Salmonirosea aquatica: one gene and its partner. The protein of the gene in region 1 interacts with the protein of each later gene in a pairwise test. Links are inferred from orthologs where the notes say so. Each region holds a gene or a part of one and is shown on either strand. Other genes may lie near its edges.

The links.
Region 2: the proteins of tsaE (region 1) and rlmB interact in binary tests that used the Escherichia coli proteins (3 or more experiments, as listed by UniProt). The link is inferred for Salmonirosea aquatica from one-to-one orthologs.

What each region holds. Positions count from the first base shown.
Region 1 is NZ_WHLY01000002.1:638,115-641,415, reverse strand. The notes cover bases 79-3,053. They hold tsaE (tRNA (adenosine(37)-N6)-threonylcarbamoyltransferase complex ATPase subunit type 1 TsaE), read left to right. Parts: upstream 79-1,319; coding sequence 1,320-1,787; downstream 1,788-3,053. Other genes in these bases: GBK04_RS03665 (alanine dehydrogenase), read left to right, coding at 1,846-3,053; GBK04_RS03675 (Gfo/Idh/MocA family oxidoreductase), read right to left, coding at 79-1,029. In the rest of the region: more of GBK04_RS03675, read right to left, coding at 1-78; more of GBK04_RS03665, read left to right, coding at 3,054-3,072; GBK04_RS03660 (hypothetical protein), read left to right, coding at 3,170-3,301. UniProt on the Escherichia coli protein: Required for the formation of a threonylcarbamoyl group on adenosine at position 37 (t(6)A37) in tRNAs that read codons beginning with adenine.
Region 2 is NZ_WHLY01000002.1:4,433,013-4,436,337, forward strand. What follows is about bases 225-3,223. They hold rlmB (23S rRNA (guanosine(2251)-2'-O)-methyltransferase RlmB), read right to left. Parts: upstream 2,110-3,223; coding sequence 1,339-2,109; downstream 225-1,338. Other genes in these bases: GBK04_RS19275 (hypothetical protein), read right to left, coding at 225-578; GBK04_RS19280 (hypothetical protein), read right to left, coding at 593-958; GBK04_RS19290 (GWxTD domain-containing protein), read right to left, coding at 2,085-3,223. In the rest of the region: more of GBK04_RS19275, read right to left, coding at 1-224; more of GBK04_RS19290, read right to left, coding at 3,224-3,325. UniProt on the Escherichia coli protein: Specifically methylates the ribose of guanosine 2251 in 23S rRNA.

The DNA of each region.
Region 1 (3,301 bases):
AATCGTAGTTTGCCGTTCGTTGCTTTCGAAAGCCAGGTCGATGACGCGCGTAGTGCGCAGAATCTCCGCGGGCTTTACGGCTAACTCCTGGCCGTTCACAATGGCATCGTACACCGAATCATAAAACGCCATGTAATCACCCGCTTCACTGGGGATGATTCCTGTAAAATGATCGCTATAAAGGGTACCCCAGCGGTCTTCGGGTTCGGCGCCCCAGTTCTCCACGTCGGGTAGTACGTCTTTGCGGAGCGTTTCTTCCTGGGCATCAAGCCCCCGTTTGATGAAGGTACCCTTGGTGCCGTGGATCGAGTACCGCAGGCTGTTTTCATACACCAACAGGCTCGATTTGATGATGACCATTTTATCCTCGTAGCCCAGATGGATGTCGAAATAGTCGTCCACATCACTGTGCTCGCGCACGCTGCGGATGGTGGCCGTTACGGTTTGGGGCGTCCCAAATAACACAAACGCCTGATCGAGCAAATGCGGCCCCAGGTTATAGACATTCCCACTACCTTCGGCTTGTTTTTCTTTCCAAGTATTGGGAAGTACCTCGGGGCGGTAGCGGTCGTATCGACTTTCGTATTCTACGATTTTTCCAAGTTTGTCTTCCTGGATCAGTTTCTGGATGGTCAGAAAATCTGAATCCCAGCGCCGGTTCTGGTAAGCCGTGGCAATAAGCCCGTTGCGCTCCGCGACGTCGAACAGCTGTTTTGCTTCGGCTTCGGTATTGGCAAAGGGTTTTTCTATGACCACATGCTTGCCGTTTTCCAGCGCGTCCATCGCGTACGAAAAATGCGTGTCATTAGGAGTACATATAAACACCAGGTCAATGGAAGTGTCGGCCAGCAGTTCATCGACCGAACGCGCGTTTTCAATGGTAGGGTCAAAATCCTGGGCTTCGTTTTTAGAGCGCTCCACTACTTTTTTGAGTTTGAAACGCGGATTGACCGACAGAAAGGGAGCATGAAAATAGCGGCCCGATAGACCAAAACCGATGAGTCCGACATTGAGAACACGTTCTGACATGAGTAGTTGAGTATTAATTATGAGATAAGGTACCTGCTGATACGTGGTAATTTCAACGAAGTAAAGGTCGTTTCCAATGAGTTTTAATACCAGTATTCAAGTTAGAGACGACATTTTTGGACCAAACATCGGATTAAAGCAGAAATTCTACAAGAAATATGAGCTGATCTGGCAATTTAAGTAACACTACGCAACCCGGTTTTGGAGAAGGCGCGGGTAGGTGAAGCCGTAAAGTAAGAAGGATGCGGGCAAGGCCGGGCTTTTGATGGTAAAATCACTAATTTTGTGCTATGAATGTCCAACCCCTTTTTATTCGTTGTTCCGATTTGACCCAACTCGATGCGGTGGCCCAGCAATTGCTCCAGCTAGGTGGTTCAGTGCCTGTTTGGCTCTTGCACGGCGACATGGGGGCTGGAAAAACCACCCTGATCAAGCAGCTTTGTGAGCGGCTTGGAGTCAGGGGTACCGTTCAAAGCCCCACCTTTTCCATTGTAAACGAATATGATGCCGGAAAAAACGGTCTGATTTACCACTTCGACTTCTACCGGATCAAAAACGAAAGCGAGGCGTACGATCTGGGCGCGGATGAATATCTGGATTCGGGAGCCTATTGCTTTATCGAATGGCCCGAAAAAATCGAGTCTTTGTGGCCGGAAACCTATTTTTCTGTGACCATTCAGTCAGAAAGGGATGGTAGTCGGAGCATCCGGGCCATGATCGAAGCGGGGTCCTTGACGGGCATGAACGACGTTAACTAATTTTTGAATATTGACACGAATTGATCCTTCACTCCACCAAGCAATTCCCAACAAATAAATGGCGCAACCTCAGATAACCGGGTTCGAACAACTGGCCAAGCAATCGGCTCTCTATCCGCAGGAGTCGTTGGTGGAGGTCAGGAAAGATAGAAATGCGTTGCTGATTGGCTTGCCCTGCGAAATATCCTTACAGGAAAACCGCATCGCGCTCACGCCGGAGGGCGTGGCGATTCTGGTGCGCAACGGCCATGAGGTATGGGTGGAAAAGGACGCAGGAGCCGGGGCTAAGTATCCTGACCATGAGTACAGTGAAGCGGGTGCGCGGATTGTGTACAGTGCCAAAGAAGTGTATCAGGCCGACCTGATCCTCAAGATTGAGCCTCTGGTGTCGAAAGAATTTGAATTGATCAAAGCCGGTTCTACCCTGATATCCACGCTCAACCTACCCGCCCTGGACAAGAGCTACTTCGAAAAACTGAATCAGAAAAAAATTACTGCCATCGGGTACGAGTTCATCGAAGACCAGGTAGGTGGGATGCCCATTGTGCGGGCCATGGGCGAAATCGCCGGCAGCACGGTCCTGTTGATTGCGGCCGAATATCTGAGTAATTCCAACGGCGGTAAGGGCATTATCCTGGGTGGGATCACGGGGGTACCCCCTACCAAGGTTGTGATTCTGGGTGCCGGTACCGTCGCCGAGTACGCCACCCGTGCCGCGATGGGGGTAGGAGCCGACATCAAAGTCTTTGATAACCACATATATCGCCTGCAACGGTTGAAATACGCCGTAGGGCAAAACCTGTACACGTCCATCATCGATTCCGATACACTGACCGAAGCCATTGCCCGTGCCGATGTGGTGATCGGGGCCATGCGGGCCGAAGATGGACTGAGTCCCTGCGTGGTGACAGAGGAAATGGTGGGGCGGATGCGGCCCAATTCCGTGATTGTGGACGTAAGTATCGATCAGGGGGGATGCTTTGAGACGTCTCGGATGACGACTCATAAGGACCCTATTTTCAGACACAATGATATTATTCACTATTGCGTCCCTAATATCGCCTCACGCGTGGCGCACACGGCCAGTACAGCGCTGAGCAATATTTTTCTTCCTTTTTTGCTGCAAACGGGTACCATTGGGGGCATCGAGGAGATGATTTATGCCAACCGTTGGTTTATGAAAGGGGTGTACGGCCATAAAGGTACCCTTACGAATGCCTACATTGCCCGGAAGTTCGGGATGCGCTATAAAGATCTGACGCTGCTGCTAGCTGCCCGGATGTGATCCTTTTATAGGTACCGAGTGGCAATAGCGAAGTTGAATTTTCATTTAAGGTACCCTGTTTCACAGGCAGTACCTGCCAAAAATCCACTAAAAGAATATGATTAATCATAGTAATGAAAATGTCCTGATGGACGACGCCAATTCGCCCGAGGTGAATCGGAAACTGCTGGGACTGATTTCGCAGGATTTTGTGAAAGTAGCCGATCAGCTCAAAGAGGCTTCCTACCAA
Region 2 (3,325 bases), 3.8 Mb from region 1 along the record:
TCTTCCCATACATACATATAGTACCAAAAGGGAAAGTAAAAGATATTGCCGGAATAAAAAAGGAGCAATCCGGCACAGACCCAGAAAAAAGGGTAACTGATGATATTTTTTACGGTCAGGGTTTTGGTCATTTCGTAGAAATACAGCAGCGCCCACAGAATAATCAGGACGCTTTCCACCACTTGCGAGTACCTCCCTACCCGGTGGTTGTGCAGATCGCTCAGTAGGGTATTACTGGCGTACACATCCAGAATGGTAAAAGGTACAAAACCGATCAGGGTATACAGGACCATTTTCCTGAACCCGGGTGAACGGAACTTGTAATAAAACATACCGCTGAATAAAAGATAGCGGCAGGGTACAAAAAGATTCAGCAAGAGCAGGTTGTTGGACCGATGGGCCGCCAAATGAATCATTCCTAAGCCTAATACCAGATCCAGGCATAGGAATATAGTCAAGAGCCGGAACGCTCGATCCAACCACGCAAAGCGGTAAAATGCCAGAGACAGAGGCAGTAAAATAAAAAAAACGGCAAAACTGGCCAGCGGGTACCGCTCGAAATAGGTAAAATAAGCCATAGGCTCAGCCGGGATTAGGGATTGCAGTTGTGCGGGCAACAGGGCCCCCCAGCCAAAGCGTCGTCGTCACCGGCTGGCATGTCTTTCAGACCCACACGGGTACGGGTCAGATCCTTCCCGTCGGCGTCCACCGCTACCACCACCACGTGATCGGCCAATTCCCTATCCTCGGAGACCCCAAAGTAAAACCGTAATCCTACGCAGCCGTCTTTTTTCATGAGTTTCTGGAGCTGCTTGTTACCATAAAACTGGGCTTCGACGTAGGTGCCGGGCTTCTGTCCTTCCTTCTTTTTCTTTTCATGAAAACGGCCCGTAAACTCAGCCGCCTGGGCTGATGAAATAAACTTGCCTTCTTCACCGGTCAATTTAGTAGTGTTCATACGATGGGTTGATTTTAACAAAACAGATATAAAATAGTGATTTCAAGTTACAGGCAATCGTGCATCCTGCCAAACCGTTGACTAAATGCTCAGATATTTTCCAGGGTATTCGTTTGTAGGAGAGTCTTTTAAATAAAAGACCGTTGGATAAATCAAGTAAAAATACCTACGTATATTCAGGTAGTTGAATGAACAGAGGCTGCGAATCTACCCATTTTCTAAAACGGGTAGATTCGCTCTAAAACCTGAAACGAAGCCAGGGTACCTTTGTAGTGGCCATGAAAGCGGCAATTCGCTCCATATACAAATAGGTTAGGTTAAACTCAAAAACCGGAAGCGCTATGCCTCCGGTTTTTTTACTCGCTTCATAAAGAAACATCCTAGGATTGGCTGCGCTGCCGGACGGCTTCATACAATACCACGGCCGTGGCCGCTGATACGTTCAGCGACTCAACCTGGCCCAGTAACGGAATGCGCACTTTGTGGTCGGAGAGCCGGAGTAGTTGCTCCGAAATGCCGTCTTCTTCCGAGCCCAGGATGACCACCGTAGGAATGGTGAAGTCGACCTCATACAAGCTACCCTCGCTCTTTTCCGTGCAGGCCACCACTTGCAAACCGCTGTCGCGCAGATAATGAAGGGTATCCAGAATACTACCTTCGCGGCTGACGGGTAGGTAGTTGAGCGCACCCGATGAGGTTTTCATCGCGTCGGCGTTGATCTGGCTGCCTCCCTTGAAAGGTACCAGCAAAGCCTGCACACCCGCGCATTCGGCGGTGCGGGCAATGGCTCCGAAATTGCGGACGTCGGTGATGCGGTCGAGCATCAGGAACAGGGGCGTTTTACCCTCTTCGTATACCTGCGTCAGCACATTATGGGCCGAAACATACCGCACAGGCGAGATGAAACAAACCACACCCTGATGGTTTTTACGGGTCAGGCGGTTGAGTTTTTCCACCGGTACCTTACTGACGGGCGCCTGCAACTCGGTGGCCAGCTGCTGAATTTCGGGAAAGCTTTGATCTTTCTGGATCAGGAGCCGTTCGATTTCTTTCCCCGAACGAAGGGTTTCCAAAACAGATTGAATCCCGAAAACCATGTCGGATTTCGGGATTGAGGGGGTTTTTCTTACCGGATAGCGCCGTTTCTCCATGCTTCTACTACGGGATACCAAATGGGCTGGTACTCTACGTAGCGCACCAACTCATAATGATCGTCCACGAATTGGTTAGATCGTTTGTTAAAAGTAAAATTGACGTTCGTGGCGTTGGCCTTCTGGTCATACACCCACACTTCCTTGTCCTTGCTGCGCTGTACCTTATCAGGTGGGCCCAGAATAATAAATATCATTCCCTTGTCCGTTTTCCAGCCTTCTTTATAGCTGGTGAACAGGCGGTTGGCTTCTTCCACCCGGCTATAATAATTGCGGATCACCTGCCGGGCCAGTTCGGGATTTCCTCCCATCAGCGACAGCCAGTATTTGTCCAGGGCTTTCTTGCTGTCGCGAGCATTCTGCATTTCGGTGATTTCCTGGTTGGTACTCATGTATAAGAGCGGTTCTTTCAATTGCTCCGGCCGGGTCATTTTAGGGTACCGGTCGTTGGTCACCAGCAAGCCCAACCCTTCGGCTTGGGTAGTATCCGACTGAATGTAGTACAACCCTTCCTGCGCAAAAGCGACCGATTCGTTACTCTGAATCGTGAACGTACTATCTACTTGCAGCGACTTGGAGACGGTCCGCGGTACGGTGTTCATGGGAGAAGCCGCCGCATCGAACCCATGGCGATAATAGAATACCTGAAGCGGTTCCGATCTGTCGCTGATGGAGCGAATCTGCACGGGCTCATTCTGAGTGACGAAATGGCGGCGCAGGGGTACCTGCTTCCCGGACTCGTACACCGCGAACCGGTCGCTGTCGCGCTGCTCACGAAACCGGATGGCGAGGTCATTCAACACTTTTTTCAGGGTACCCGTCTGGCTGATTTCCATGAGCAGAACGCCATAGTCCTTGCCGGGTTTTTTGACATCAAACTGAGCTACGACCTGATCGCCCAGCCGGGTGAGGTTTTGGGGGGTCAAAGGTACATTGCCGTAGGCGAGCCGGTCGCGGGTTCCGTAATCGGAGTACATGACGTAGTTGAGGTTATACAGGCGTATAAAATCCTCTACACTGATAGGCGTTTGATTCGCCACCGCATCCACGTACACGAACACGCGCACCTGGGTGGAGTCGATATTGATAAATTTGCTGGTGACGCCTACCAGCGTGGGCTCGTTGATAGACGTTGGGGCAGCCTGACCGGCAGCGCGTTGCGATTCCACCGAACGCACCGCCGTCTGCTTTGATGAGGTACAGGCACCTACACACA